Regions from separate parts of the Embleya australiensis genome, predicted to be linked through region 2. Evidence: riboswitches for the same ligand, from Rfam matches in the RefSeq annotation. Region 2 holds a riboswitch; the other holds the start of a gene.
What was found. A riboswitch is a leader RNA that binds a small molecule or an ion and turns the genes downstream of it on or off. The one in region 2 is predicted to bind glycine.
Positions count from the first base shown of each region.

Region 1: another riboswitch for glycine. It lies ahead of gcvP (aminomethyl-transferring glycine dehydrogenase); the one in region 2 lies ahead of gcvT (glycine cleavage system aminomethyltransferase GcvT).

Region 1 is NZ_CP182422.1:689,166-696,676, forward strand. Features, by position in the region: gene ACMXN5_RS02910 (hypothetical protein) at 1-257, shown strand, start outside; gene ACMXN5_RS02915 (DUF5999 family protein) at 410-610, shown strand; gene ACMXN5_RS02920 (TetR/AcrR family transcriptional regulator) at 793-1,392, shown strand; gene gcvP (aminomethyl-transferring glycine dehydrogenase) at 1,429-4,350, opposite strand; glycine riboswitch at 4,550-4,647, opposite strand; gene ACMXN5_RS02930 (DNA polymerase IV) at 4,719-6,128, opposite strand; gene ACMXN5_RS02935 (SanA/YdcF family protein) at 6,223-6,909, opposite strand; gene ACMXN5_RS02940 (MerR family transcriptional regulator) at 6,958-7,511, opposite strand, start outside.
Region 2 is NZ_CP182422.1:5,058,374-5,065,884, forward strand. Features, by position in the region: gene ACMXN5_RS22050 (enoyl-CoA hydratase/isomerase family protein) at 1-53, shown strand, start outside; gene glyA (serine hydroxymethyltransferase) at 157-1,461, opposite strand; gene gcvH (glycine cleavage system protein GcvH) at 1,458-1,832, opposite strand; gene gcvT (glycine cleavage system aminomethyltransferase GcvT) at 1,917-3,017, opposite strand; glycine riboswitch at 3,231-3,347, opposite strand; glycine riboswitch at 3,348-3,441, opposite strand; gene ACMXN5_RS22070 (AAA family ATPase) at 3,585-4,316, shown strand; gene ACMXN5_RS22075 (enhanced serine sensitivity protein SseB) at 4,347-5,063, shown strand; gene ACMXN5_RS22080 (enhanced serine sensitivity protein SseB C-terminal domain-containing protein) at 5,122-5,850, shown strand; gene ACMXN5_RS22085 (ABC transporter permease) at 6,236-7,231, shown strand; gene ACMXN5_RS22090 (ABC transporter substrate-binding protein) at 7,269-7,511, shown strand, end outside.

The sequences.
Region 1 (7,511 bases), 4.4 Mb from region 2:
CGCCCGCCGCCGCAGCGGCCCGCGCACTGCCCGGGACCCTGCTGCGCCGCGACGAGGCGCGCCTGCTGAACGTCCCCGGGATGTACATGGTCGCGCTCTGGCTGGCGGACGAGGCGGGCGGTGTCGACCTGCTCATCCCGCTCGCCCCGGCGCCCTGCGGGGTGCAGGCGCTGCGCGGATACACCGCGGCCGAACTGGCCGAAGTCCTGGCCGCGCGTACCCGCCGGCCGGCCGCCGTGGGGGCTCCGGACAGCTGATCACACCCGGCCGTTCACACGTGTGGTCACATCTTGGGCGCAGTCGGGTGAGAACCGCGATAAGTCCTGCGCGAGGCGGTTTCAAGGCGGAGACTGTGATCTGCCGGGCAATGGGGCCCGGCGCGCTCCGCGCAGACAGAGAAGGTACGAGGATGTGCCAGCACCGACCGCATTGCCCCCCGGCGGACAGCCCCGATCGTGAGGCCGCCGTCGTCGTGGCCGCTCATTTCGAACAGGGATGGAGCCTGCTGTGCAACGGCGTCGTCCTGTTCGAGGACACGGGCGAACTGCTGCCGGACGGACGCACCATCGCCCCGCACCGACCCCGGGTGGGGTTGGTTTCGGCGGCCTGAACCGTTCGCACGGCCCTGACGAGCCGGAGGTCCCTCGGAACGACCTCCGGCTCTCGTCTGCCCGCGACCCGGTCCGGCGGCGACGCGTGGCCGGAGCCCGGGTCGACCCGGAGCCCCCGCGCCGCGGTCCCGATACAGTCCGAGCGGCACCGGCTGCGCGCGAGACTCGGAGTTTTGTCCCCATGGGCATTGGCGACACTGGCGACACCCCTCGGCCCGGTCGCCCGCGTGACCCGCGCACCGACGAGTCGATTTTGGCCGCGGCCCGCGAACTGGTCGCCGAGCAGGGGTACAACCGGGTCAGTATCGACGCGGTCGCCCGCCGCGCGGGGGTGACCAGGCCGACCGTGTACCGCCGCTGGCCGTCGAAGGCGCACCTGGTGCACGAGGCGGTGTACCCGGCCCGCGAGATGAGCTTCCGGCCGCTGCCGCACGAGGACTTCGCCACGGGCGTGTCGCGCTTCGCCGAGGCCGCGCTCGAGTCCTTCCGCCGCCCGGAGACCGCGGCGGCGGTGCCCGGGCTGCTCGCCGAGTACCGCGACCAGCCCGAACTGAAGGATCTGCTCGTGGCCCGAATGGATCCCGTCCGGGCGATCTTCCGGGCCTTCGTCACGGACGCGATCGCGCGTGGCCAGGCCCGCCCCGACCTGGACGCGGATCTGCTGTTCGAATCGCTCAGCGGCGCGCTGATGTTCGGCGTCCTGGGCAGCGACCTGGCCGCCAAGCCCGGCTTCGCCGCCTCGGTGGCCCGCCTGCTGACCTACGGCGCGGCCCGCCCCTGAGCGGTGGCTCGGGGACGGGCCGCGCGGGCCCGCGGATCAGTTGGCGCCGTACGCCTCGATCGGCGGGCACGAGCAGACCAGGTTGCGGTCGCCCTGGGCGCCGTCGATCCGGCGCACCGGCGGCCAGTACTTCTCGGCCGGCACCACCCCGGCGGGGAAGACCGCCTCCTCGCGCGTGTAGGCGTGCGCCCACTCGCCGGCCAGCAGCGCGGCGGTGTGCGGGGCGTTCGCCAGCGGGTTGTCGTCGGCCGGCAGGTCACCCGAGGCGACCCGGTCGATCTCGCCCTTGATCGCGATCATCGCGTCGCAGAACCGGTCGATCTCGTGCAGGTTCTCGCTCTCGGTCGGCTCGATCATCAGCGTGCCCGGCACCGGGAAGGACATCGTCGGCGCGTGGAACCCGTAGTCGATCAGTCGCTTGGCCACGTCGTCCACGCTGACGCCGGTGGCCTTGGTGATCCCGCGCAGGTCGATGATGCACTCGTGGGCGACCAGGTCGTTCGGGCCGGTGTAGAGCACCGGGAAGTGCGGCGCGAGCCGCCTGGCGATGTAGTTGGCGCCGAGCACGGCCACCTGGGTGGCCTCCTTGAGCCCCTCCGGGCCCATCAGGCGCAGGTAGGTCCACGGGATCGGCAGGATCGCCGCGGAGCCCCACGGGGCCGCCGAGATCGGTCCCACGCCCGTCTCCGGGCCCGCGGTGGGCTGGAGCGGGTGGTTGGGCAGATACGGCGCCAGGTGCGCGCGCACCGCGACCGGGCCGACGCCGGGGCCGCCGCCGCCGTGCGGGATGCAGAAGGTCTTGTGCAGGTTCAGGTGCGACACGTCGGCGCCGATCGCGCCGCCGGGCTGGGCCAGGCCGACCAGCGCGTTCAGGTTCGCGCCGTCCACGTACACCTGGCCGCCGGCCTCGTGGATCGCCGCGCACACCTGCTCGATGCCCTCCTCGAACACGCCGTGCGTGGACGGATAGGTCACCATCAGCACCGCGAGCGTGTCCCGGTACTGCTCGATCTTCGCGTGCAGGTCGGCCAGGTCCACGTCGCCGTTCTCACCGGTCTTGACCACCACCACGCGCATCCCCGCCATCACCGCGCTGGCCGCGTTGGTGCCGTGCGCGGAGGAGGGGATCAGGCACACGTCGCGCGCGGTGTCGCCGTTGGCGTGGTGGTACGCGCGGACCGCGAGCAGCCCGGCGAGTTCGCCCTGGGAGCCGGCGTTGGGCTGGAGTGAGACCTTGGCGTAGCCGGTGATCCGGGCCAGCGAGTCGGCCAGCCCGTCGATCAACTCCAGGTAGCCCGCCGCCTGGTCGACCGGCGCGAAGGGGTGCATGTTCGCGAACTCGGGCCAGGTGACCGGCTCCATCTCGACCGTGGCGTTGAGCTTCATCGTGCACGAGCCGAGCGGGATCATGCCCCGGTCCAGCGCGTAGTCCTTGTCCGCGAGCCGACGCAGGTAGCGCAGCATGTCGGTCTCGGAGCGGTGCGTGTGGAAGACCGGGTGGGTCAGGAACTCGGTGTCGCGCAGCAGCCCCGAGGGCAGCGCGTCGGCGGTCTCGGCGTCGAGCCCGGCCACGTCGCCGCTCACCCCGAACGCGCCCCAGACCGCCTCGACGTGCGCCCGCAGCGTGGTCTCGTCACACGTGATCGCCACGTGGTCCGCGTCCACCGGCCGCAGGTTGACGCCGGCCGCGCGGGCCGCCGCGAGCACCTGCTCGGCCCGACCCGGCACCCGGGCGGTGACCGTGTCGAAGAAGTCGCCGTGCACCACCTCGACACCGCCGGCCCGCAGCCCGCCCGCCAGCACGGCCGCGTAGCGGTGCGTGCGGCGCGCGATCGAGGCGAGCCCGTCCGGCCCGTGGTAGACCGCGTACATCCCGGCCATCACCGCGAGCAGCACCTGGGCGGTGCAGATGTTGCTGGTCGCCTTCTCCCGGCGGATGTGCTGCTCGCGGGTCTGCAGCGCGAGCCGGTAAGCGGGCGCGCCGTCGGCGTCCACCGACACCCCCACCAAGCGGCCCGGCATGCTGCGGGTCAGCTTCTCGCGGACCGCCAGGTAGCCCGCGTGCGGGCCGCCGAAGGCCATCGGGACCCCGAACCGCTGGGTGGTGCCGACCGCGATGTCGGCGCCCATCGCGCCGGGCGCGCGCAGCACGGTGAGCGCGAGCAGGTCGGCGGCGACCGCCACCAGCGCGCCCTGCGCGTGCGCGGCCTCGATCACCGGGGTCAGGTCGCGAACAAGACCGTCGGTGCCCGGGTACTGGAGCAGCACCCCGAAGCAGCCGCCCTCGGGCAGCCCGTCGGCGGTGTCGGCGACCACGACCTCGATGCCCAGCGCCCGCGCGCGCGTGCGCACCACGGCGATGGTCTGCGGCAGCGTGGCCGCGTCCACGACGAACACGTCGCTCTTGGCCCGGCCCGCCCGGCGGGCCAGCGTCATCGCCTCGGCGGCGGCGGTGGACTCGTCGAGCAGCGAGGCGCCGGCCACGTCCAGGCCGGTCAGGTCGGTGACCACGGTCTGGAAGTTGAGCAGCGCCTCCAACCGGCCCTGGGAGATCTCCGGCTGGTAGGGCGTGTAGGCGGTGTACCAGGCCGGGTTCTCCAGCACGTTGCGGGTGATCACCGGCGGGGTGAACGTGCCGTGGTAGCCGAGCCCGATCATCGAGGTCAGCACGGTGTTGCGGGAGGCCAGCTCGCGCAGTTCGGCCAGCACCTCGGCCTCGGTGCGGGCGGCCGGCAACTCGAAGCCCGCGAGCGCGCGGATCGCGGCGGGCACCGCCGCGTCGGTCAGCTCGTCCAGGGACCCGTAACCGATCGCGGCGAGCATCTTCGCCTGTTCGTCGGTGTCCGGACCGATGTGCCGGCCGGTGAACGGCGACGCGGCCTCCAGGCCGGTCAACGAGCCGGGGCCGGAGGGGAGTACGGCGTGAGCACGCGTCGGGGCAGGGGTGCGCGGTGTCATCGCGAAAGGCCTCCTGGATCGCTCCTGGACGGACACGCGGGTCGCGCGCCCACCGGCCTCCCCCTCTGTCATCGGTACCTGAGAGCTTCACCCCGCCCGGAACACCGGCGGGGCCGGTCCCACGAACGCGATTTGCACCGTCGGCGAGGATCCGACCCGACTCGGCGAGCCACGTGCGGATCCTGCTTTCCAGAGTGCCCACGACCACGCGGTACGGGTGCCTGAGAGATTCCGGGGAGGAGTTGCTCCTTCGGCGCCTCGTGCGGACGAACACGAGAACTCTCCCGCGCGAACGTAATGGGCGGCTTCAACGGTATCAGCGTGGCATCGGATGCGGACGGGACGCCAGGCCGGAGGGGTGCGGGTTGTCAGGTCGACGGGGGCGGCGGAGGCGGCGGGCCGGGGTCGGCGGGTCCGGCGGGCCGGTCGTCCGCGTCGCCCGTGCCCGGCAGGGGCAGCGGCTCCCCCGGTCGCAGCGCCGGGTCGGCGAGGGCGAACGTGCGTACCCGGCCCGGCTTTCCGCCCGGGACCTCGAAGCGCACCGTGACGCGGCCGACGCCGCTGCCCTGGACCCAGCCGGGGCCGAAGTCCTCATGGACCACGTCCTGGCCCGGAGACCAGGAGACCCGCTCGGGGCCGGCCTCGGCGGGCTCCTCCCCCGCCGGCCCCGCGTCGTCGTCCTCCGGCTCCTCCGCCGGCGTGTCGGCGGCGCCGAACAGGTCCTGCTGGGCGAAGTCGGCCAAGCCGCTGACGCCCACCCCCAGCAGCCGCACTCCGCCGGTGACGTCCACCTGGGCGGCCAGGCGGCGGATCGTCTCGCGCACCACGCCCGGGTCGTCGGTGGGGCCGCGCAGCGTCTCCGAGCGGGTGAGCGTGCTGAAGTCGTAGCGGCGCAGCTTCAACACGATGGTGCGGCCGGAGCGGCCGGCCGCGCGCAGCCGCTCCACGCAGCGGATCGAGAGGCGGTCCAATTCCCTGGTGATCCGCTCGCGGTCGACCAGATCGGTGGCGAAGGTGTCCTCGACCGACACCGACTTGGCGTCCCGGTCGGCCACCACCGGGCGCGCGTCCAGGCCCGCGGCCAGGACGTGCAGGCCGTGTCCGTGCGCCTGGCCGAGCAGGCGTACCAGTTCGCTCTCGTCCACCGCGGCCAGGTCGGCGACGGTGTCCAGGCCGGCCCGGCGCAGCACGTCGCCGGTGGCCGGGCCCACCCCGGGCAGCGCGCGCACCGGGAGCGGGTCGAGCATCGCCCGTTCGGTGCCGGGCACTACCACGCACAACCCGTCGGGCTTGTCCGCCTCGGAGGCGATCTTGGCCAGCAGTTTGGAGGTGGCCGCGCCGACCGAGCAGGTCAGGCCGGTGGCGGCGTGGATGTCGGCGCGCAGGCGCACGGCGATCTCGGTGACCCGGGCGGTGTCCAGGGCGCCGCCGTGCGGGCCCGCGTCCAGGTCGATGAACGCCTCGTCCAGGCTGAGCGGTTCGACCAGCGGGGACAGCCGGTGCAGCAGTTCCATCACGGTGTCGCTGACCTGCCGGTAGAGGCCGAAGCGGGGGCTGAGGAAGGCGGCGTTGGGGCAGCGCCGGCGGGCCTCGCCGATGGACATCGCGGAGCGTACGCCGAAGACCCGGGCCTCGTAGGAGGCGGTGGCCACGACACCCCGGGCGCCGATGCCGCCCACGATCACCGCCTTGCCGGCCAGGCTGGGCTTGGCGACCTGCTCGACCGACGCGTAGAACGCGTCCATGTCGAGGTGGAGGATGCCCGGCGCCTGTCTCACACCGCGCAATCATGACGCACCGGTCCGACATCCCCGGTGAACGGTCGTTCGGGCGCGCCGCAGCGAGACGCCGGGCGGGCGGTCGCCCCCGCGGTCAGTCCTCCAGGGCGCGCCGGATCGCGTCGCTGGGGCGGGCGGTCACCCGGGGGTCCGGCTTGAACACGATCGTTCCGGTCGCCTTGATCGCGGCGAGCACCTCGCGACCGGTTCCGTACACGGTGGGTCCGATGTGGCCCCACGTCAGGGATCGGTCCGGAACACCGTAGGCATCGATGCCGGCGGCCTTGCACAGCGCCAGCGCGCGCCGCAGATGGAAGCTCTGCGTGACCACGATCATCCGCTCGATGCCGTAGATCCGCTTCGCCCGGGCGCAGGAATCCCAGGTGGAGAATCCCGAATCGTCGCTCACGACGCGTTTGTCCGGGACTCCGCGCTCGACGAGGTAGCGCCGCATCACCCCGGTCTCGTCGTAGCGGTTGTCGCCGCCATCGCCGCTGACCAGGATCACCCGGGTCTTGCCGGCCCGGTACAGCCGCAGCGCCACGTCGAGTCGGCGGGCCAGCAGATCCGACGGCCGATCCCCCCGCACGCCCGCGCCGAGCACCATCGTGACGTCGCGCGCGGGCACCCGTTCCACCGGGCGCACCCGGTCCCCGGCGTACAGGTGCAGCCCCGTCACCGGGGCCAGTCCGGCCACCGTGAGCAGGACGACGGCCTGGTAGCCGCGCCGTTGGGCACGCCGGGAGCGGGGCAGGGTGGGGCGACGAATGGGCACATCCACGTGGACGTCCCGCCCCCGCGCACCGGTTCCCACCGGCGGTATCGCCGCTCAGACCGCGCGATCTCGACGCCTGCGGGCCAATTCGTCGCCCGGATGGACCTGCGGGGTCGGCTCCCCGGTGCCGGTGTGCTCGCCCTGGAGCTGCGCGAGCGAGCCCTCGACCTCGCGCCACACCGCCCCCACCGCGATGCCGAAGACCCCCTGGCCGCCCTGGACCAGGTCGATGACCTCGTCGTAGGACGTGCACTCGTACACGCTCGCCCCGTCGCTCATCAGGGTCATCCCGGCCAGGTCGCCGATGCCGCGTCCGCGCAGGTGGGCGACCGCGATCCGGATGTTCTGCAGCGAGACGCCGGTGTCCAGGAGCCGCTTGACGATCTTCAGCACGAGGATGTCGCGGAAGCCGTACAGCCGCTGCGTGCCCGGGCCGTGGGCCGAGCGGACCGTGGGCTCGACCAGGCCGGTGCGGGCCCAGTAGTCGAGTTGCCGGTAGGTGATGCCGGCCGCCGCACAGGCGGTCGGGCCACGGTAGCCCACGTCCTCCGACGGAGTGCCGGGTGGGACGACGTCCGGCCGCCGGAGGCCCGCACCGGGGTCGGTCG
Region 2 (7,511 bases):
CCGGCATGCGCGCCTTCGTGGCCAAGGAAAAGCCCAAGTTCTCCGGCCGCTGACCGAGGCGACCCCGGCGGGGCCGCGACGAAACGGGGCGCCGACTCGGCAGGTGTCGAGTCGGCGCCCCGGTTTTCGTCGTGTCGACGAACCCGATCCGCAGGATCAGAGGTTCGGGTAAAGCGGGTGCTTTTCGGCCAGGGTGGTGACCCGGGCGGTGAGCGCGGCCTTGCGGGTGTCGTCGAAGTCGGGGAGCAGGGCCTCGGCGATGATGTCGGCGACCTCCTCGAAGTCCGCCTTGCCGAAGCCGCGGGTGGCCAGGGCCGGGGTGCCGATCCGCAGGCCGGAGGTGACCATCGGCGGGCGCGGGTCGAACGGGACCGCGTTGCGGTTGACCGTGATGCCGATCGAGTGCAGGCGGTCCTCGCCCTGCTGCCCGTCCAGCTCCGAGTCGCGCAGGTCGACCAGGACCAGGTGCACGTCGGTGCCGCCGGTGAGCACGGTGATGCCCACGTCGGTGACGTCCTTGCGGGTCAGCCGCTCGGCGAGGATGGCCGAGCCCTCCAGGGTCCGCTTCTGGCGGTCCTTGAAGTCGTCGGAGGCGGCGACCTTGAACGCCACCGCCTTGCCCGCGATCACGTGCTCCAGGGGACCGCCCTGCTGGCCCGGGAAGACCGCCGAGTTGATCTTCTTGGCGTATTCCGCCTTGGACAGGATCACGCCGCCGCGCGGGCCGCCCAGGGTCTTGTGCGTCGTGGTGGTGACCACGTCGGCGTACGGCACGGGGCTGGGGTGCAGGCCCGCGGCGACCAGACCGGCGAAGTGCGCCATGTCGACCATCAGGAAGGCGCCGACCTCGTCGGCGATCCGGCGGAACTCGGGGAAGTCGAGCTGCCGGGGATAGGCCGACCAGCCGGCGATGATCAGCTTCGGCCGGTGCTCCTTGGCGAGCCGCTCGACCTCCTCCATGTCGACGCGGTGGGTCTTTTCGTCGACGTGGTAGGCGACCACGTTGTAGAGCTTGCCGGAGAAGTTGATCCGCATGCCGTGGGTGAGGTGGCCGCCGTGGGCCAGGTCCAGGCCGAGGATCGTGTCGCCGGGGGAGAGCAGCGCGAACATCGCGGCGGCGTTGGCCGACGCGCCCGAGTGCGGCTGCACGTTGGCGGCCTCGGCGCCGAACAGCTCCTTGACCCGGTCGATGGCGAGCTGCTCGACCACGTCGACGTGCTCGCAGCCGCCGTAGTAGCGCCGGCCGGGGTAGCCCTCGGCGTACTTGTTGGTGAGAACGGAGCCCTGCGCCTCCAGCACCGCCACGGGGGCGAAGTTCTCGGAGGCGATCATCTCCAGGGTGTTCTGCTGGCGGTGCAGCTCGTCGGCGACGGCGGCGGCGACCTGCGGGTCCACCTCGCCCAGGGGACGGTCCAGGATCGTCACGGTTGTCAGCTCCTCGATCGGGTCGATCTCGATCATTCGCCGCAGAACGCGGCGTATTCGTCGGCCGACAGCAGGCCCTCGGCCTCGCCGTCGATGCGCACCTTGAACAGCCAGCCCGCCCCGAAGGGGTCGGAGTTCACCAGGGCCGGGTCCTCGACGACGGCGTCGTTTATCTCGACGACCTCGCCGGAGACCGGCGCGTACATGTCGCTGACCGACTTCGTGGACTCCAGCTCGCCGCACGGCTCACCGGCGACGACCACCCGGCCGACCTCGGGAAGCTCAACGAACACCACGTCGCCGAGCGCCTCGGCCGCGTGTTGGGTGATGCCCACGACGGCGGGGGAGGCCGCCTCGTCGAGCCACTCGTGTTCCTTGCTGTAGCGCAGGTGCTGGGGTGCGTGCACGGGTCCATTCTCCATTCGAATGAGGTAAGTCCGTCCCTCAGGATGATTTGGGACGTTTTCCGGTGATATAGGGAAGGGTTCGGCTCAGCCGCGCTTGTAGAACGGCAGCGCCACCACCTCGACCGGCTCGGCCTTGCCGCGGATGTCCACCGCCAGCCGGGTGCCCGGTTCGGCCCGCTCCACCGCCACGTAGGCCATCGCGATCGGCATGCCGAGCGTCGGCGACGGCGCGCCGGAGGTGACCTCGCCGACCCGCTCGCCGCTGTCCGCGTCCACCACCGGGTAGCCCGCGCGCGGGACCCGCTTGCCCGGCGAGGTCAGCCCGACCAGCGTGCGGCGCACGTCCGCCTCCGCCGCGGCCAGCGCCTCGCGGCCGACGAAGTCCTCGGGCTTGTCCAGCCGGACCACCCGGCCCAGGTTGGCCTCGTACGGCGTGGTGTCCCGGGTCAGCTCGTGGCCGTACAGCGGCATGCCCGCCTCCAGGCGCAGCGTGTCCCGGCAGGACAGGCCGGCCGGCACCAAGCCGTGCGGCTTGCCCGCGGCCAGCAGCGCGTCCCACAGCGCGACCGCGTCGCCGGGCGCGGCGAACAGCTCGAAGCCGTCCTCGCCGGTGTAGCCGGTGCGGGCGAGCAGCACGGGCACGCCCGCGACCTCGGTGCGCAGGATCGCGTAGTACTTGAGCGCGGGCAGGTCGGCGTCGGTCAGCGAACCGACGATCTCCGTCGACGCGGGCCCCTGCACGGCGAGCAGCGTGTACTCCTCGGACGCGTCGCGCACCGTCGCGTCGAAGTCGCTCGCGCGGTACTTCAGGCTGCCCGCCACCACGTCGGCGTTGGACGCGTTGGCCACCACCACGAAGTGCTCTTCGCCGAGGCGGTACACGATCAGGTCGTCGACGATGCCGCCCTCCTCGGTGCAGATCATCGTGTACCGGGCGCGGTCGATCCCGATCTTCGAGACGAAACCGACCAGGGCGTGGTCGAGCGCGCGGGCGGCCTCCGGGCCGGTGACCTCGATCTCGCCCATATGGGTGAGGTCGAACAGGCCGGCCGTGGTGCGCACCGCGGTGTGCTCGTCCCGCTCGCTTCCGTACCGCAGCGGCATCCGCCACCCGGCGAAGTCGGTCATCGTGGCCCCGAGCGCGTCGTGCACGGCGTCGAGCGGGGTCCGGCGGTCGGTGGTCATGCGAAGACTCCTTCGAAGGGACGCCGGCGGAAGCCCCCGGCGGGCGCGGACCGGTCCGGGGCATGCCGGACGGCGCGGACCCGGGCGCGGGCCCGAGGTGCGACGAAAGGTGACGGGTGCTGCGGCCCGTACGAGAACGAATTCGAGGACAAAGGGGGCTCCCTGCCATGGCGTTCAGCCCTTTTCGGCCAAAGTCGGTCGAAAAGTGGGGTGCCCTCCCCTTCTGTCATCGGAACCTGAGAGCTTCATCCCGTCCGCCGCTGCCGCGTCGGGCCGGGATTTGCACCGTGGGTGAGCCGCACCGACGGTGCGCCTGCTTTCCAGAAGTGCCTGACCCATGCGGTATCGGTGCCTGAGAGATTCCGGGGAGGAGTTGCTCCTTCGGCGCCCCGCTCGATGGCGAGGACTCTTCCGCGTGGGGTCGACGGCCGTTATGAGGTTGTGCCCGGCATGCTAGCGCGTGTCGTCAATCCCCCGCCGGTGCCGGGGGAGCGCCGGCGCCCGCTCGCGCCCTCGGTGCGACACCATGCGCAGGGCACGAGGGTTCGGGACATCAGGGGAGGATTCGTGGAGACGGATTCGGCGGGGGCGCATACCGGCGCCGCGGTGGGCGGCATGTTGATCCCCCGGTCCGTGCACGACCTGCGGGAGGAGCGGCATCGGGAGGGGGAGCGGGACGGGGTCCGGCGGGTGGACGTGCTGTCCTATCCGGCCTCGTGCGTGCTCGTGGTGACCGGCCTGCCGGGCGCGGGCAAGAGCACGCTCCTGGCCCGGGTGGTCGCCGCCGGGCCCTCGGTCGCGGTCCTGGACGCCGATCTGGTCCGGGCCCGCTGGGCGCTGCGGGTGGGGCGGCTGCCGTACCGGGCCTACCGGCCGCTGGTGCGGCTGTCGCACTACGGCGAGGTGGCCCGGGCGCTGCGCGGCCCCGGAGCGGTGGTGGTGCACGACAGCGGCCGCAATCCGATCCTGCGCCGGGTACTGGTGCGCGCGGCCCGGCGGCGCGGCATCCCGGCACACGCGCTGCTCCTTGACGTCACGGCCCATCAGGCGCTTTCCGGCCAACGTGCGCGCGGTCGCGGAGTGTCCACCGCGGTGTTCGCCCGACACCACCGGGAATGGCGCGCGCTGCTCGCCCGGCTCGCCCCGTGGCTGGACGCCGGACCCGCCCTCGCCTCCGCCCCGGGCGGCTTCACCTCGTGTGTACTGCTCGACCGCCCGGCCGCGCGGCAGCTGCGCCGGATCGTTTTCGCAGACCCCCTACCCGGACAGTCCCGACGGCGGGATGCGGACAAGTCGTAAACTGCGCCGGACACCAAGAGGAGCACCACCATGCCGTTCCCGGCCAATCCCGTGGAGAGCGCGCTCGTCGCGGCGATGCGCGACCCGTCCCGGGCCGAGGCCCTGTTCGAGGCCCTCGCCGAGGCGGACGTGTGGGTGCCGCTGCCCGAGGGGGGCAGCGCCGCCGACACCGAACTGACCCTGCCCACCGCCGAGATCGACGGTCGGCCGTATGTGCCCGTGTTCTCCTCGGAGGAGCAGTTCCGCCGGCTCGCGGGGCCGATGGCGGGCACCGTGGCGCCGATGCGCGAGTTCGCCCGAGGGCTGCCGCCGCACATCGGCATCGTGGTCAACCCGGGCGGCGAGGTGGGCATCCCGATCCCGCCGCCGGGTGTGCTGGAGCTGGCCCGGCTGCCCGGCGCGGGCCGCCGCGGCGCACGGGTGCGGTTGTACGAGCCCGACCAGGAGCCGATGGACTTCCTGATCGCCGCCGCCGCCGAGTTCATCCACGTCCCCGTGGTGCTCAGCGCCCGGCGCGGCCTGGGCGAGGTCGAGTCCGATCCGCCGGTCCTGTTCGTCGGCGTCGAACTGGACCGGTGGCAGGAGGAGGACCGGCTGGCCGCGATCGGCGCCCTGGAGCGTGCGCTCGGCCGCGCCGCGTGCCCGTGGCCGGTCAACGTGGTGCTTCTGGACGTGGCGCAGGATCCTGTGGGGGACTGGATGCTGGAGCGGACGCAGCCGTTCTATCTGCGGGCCGACCAGCGCTGAGCCCGTCCGGCCGCGGCCGGCACCGGTGTCGAAAAACATGGGGTTCGGGGAGGACGTCGTGAACCAGGTCGAGCAGGCGTTGAGCCAGGTGGCCCCCGGGCGCTACGACGCCTACGAGCGGTTGCTGCAAGCGCTCGTCGGCGCGCCCGTGTGGATGTTGTTGTGGCAGGGGCAACCCGGCAGCCCGGACGCGCAGTACGGGAACATGGACGTGGCCGGATGGCGCTACGCGCCGGCGTTCACGTCCGAGGAACAGCTGCGTCTCAGTGGCTGGGACCGCTCGTTCGAGATCTGTCCGGTCCCCGAGATCGCGTCCTCGCTGTACACCGACCGCTGGGGTCTGTGGCTGAATCCGCACGCCCAGGGCGGTGGCGTCGGCGTGCCCTACCTCGACCTGCGCCGCATCGTCGGCGGCCTGGACCGACTGATGGCCGGCCCCCTGGCGGTCGGCGAACCCACCCTGTGGGACCCGGCGTTCTACTCCCTGCTCGGCGGTCAGCTGTTCCAGACCCAGGTGGTGCGCGCCGCCCACCGGGCCTGGGTGCGCCCCACCGTCGGCCCCGAACGCCTCGTGATCGGGCTGCGCCTGACGGACAATCAGCCCGCCACGATGCAGCGCATGCGCGACGCGATGGCCCGCGCGTCGGCCGCCGCGCCGCCCGGTCTGACGCTCTCCTCGGTCGCGCTCGACGACCCCTTCGACCCGATCGCCGCGTGGATGCGCGAGCACACCCGGCCGTTCATCGGCATCGACATGCTCGACGAGGCCGCCCGCCACGGCGGGTGATCGACATGCTCGACGAAGGCGCCCGTCCCGCACGGTGATTCACATGGCCGCCGCGGGCACACGCCACGCGCAGTGAGCGAAGATCGGCGGAACGTGGCGAGCCGGGGCAACAGGCAGTGATGCCCCCAAAAAACTGACGTCACGTCATCAACCGCTGCCTTGTTGTGATTTCGTGACCGATCTACGCGGATCAACCAGTGAATCGTGTCTGCGTAATCACGGTTCAGTAAAGGTATTCCTCCACCCCTGTTCGTGACCCGCGTCACGGAGGAGTCTCACCCGGACGACAGATCCCGAAGATCATCGGGATCGCAATGCCGGGTATGGCGACGGGACGCGGCGATCCCGAGCCGCCGTCGCATCCGTGAGCGGGGAGGGTCGATCCATGACGGCACCGATCGAGACCACCGGTGTGGCCCGAGAGGCGCACCCCGAGGCGATCGCCGAGGCAGCCGGCGCACGCATCGAGGGTCGGTCGCTCGGTCAGATCGCGTGGGCCCGATTCCGCCGCGACAGGGTCGCGATGGCCGGTGGTGTGGTGATCATCCTCATGGTGCTCATCGCGATCTTCGCGCCGCTCATCACCGACGCGATCGGCGGTGGACCCACCGAGTACCACGACGATCTGCTCGACCCGGTGCTGAACATCCCCAACGGCAGCTTCGGCGGCGCGAGTTGGGACCACCCGCTGGGTCTGGAGCCGGTCAACGGCCGGGACATCTTCTCCCGCATCTGCTACGGCGCCCGCGTCTCCATGCTGGTCGCCTTCCTCGCCACCCTGCTCTCCGTGGTGCTCGGCGTCGTCCTGGGCACCGTGGCGGGCTACTTCGGCGGCTGGATCGACGGGCTGATCAGCCGCGCCATGGACGTCTTCCTGGCCTTCCCGCTGCTGCTGTTCGCGATCGCCATCGGCAGCAGCCTCCAGGGCGAGGCCTTCGGCCTCCACGGCGACACGCTCCGCATCACCGTGCTGATCTTCGTGATCGGGTTCTTCAGCTGGCCGTACATCGCTCGCATCGTCCGCGGCCAGACGCTCTCGCTGCGCGAACGCGAGTTCGTCGAGGCGGCGCGCAGCCTCGGGGCCACCGACCGGCACATCATCTTCAAGGAGTTGTTGCCGAACCTGGTGGGTCCGATCCTGGTCTACTCCACGCTGCTGATCCCGACGAACATCCTGTTCGAGGCCGCCCTTTCCTACCTGGGGGTCGGCGTACAGGAACCCACCGCCTCGTGGGGTGGCATGCTCTCGGCGGCCACCCCCCGGTACCAGGACGCGCCGATGTTCATGGTCGTCCCCGGAGTCACCATCTTCATCACCGTGCTCGCGTTCAACCTGCTCGGCGACGGCCTTCGAGACGCCCTCGACCCGCGCAGCCGCTGAATATCCCGCAAGTCCCCACGAGGAGGCACGACCAGCGATGAAACACCCGGTAACTCGCAGGCGCAGGACCCAAGCGCTGATCGGCATGGTGGCTGTCACCGCGATGGCCGCCACCGCGTGTGGCGGTGGTGGCGGCGGCTCGAAGAAGTACAGCCCGAGCAACAAGGCGATCACCGAAGTGGTCAACCAGTCCACCAAGAAGGGTGGCACGCTCAAGCTGGTCAGCTCGGACAAGTTCGACTCGCTGGACCCGGGCGACATGTACTACGCCTCGGCGTGG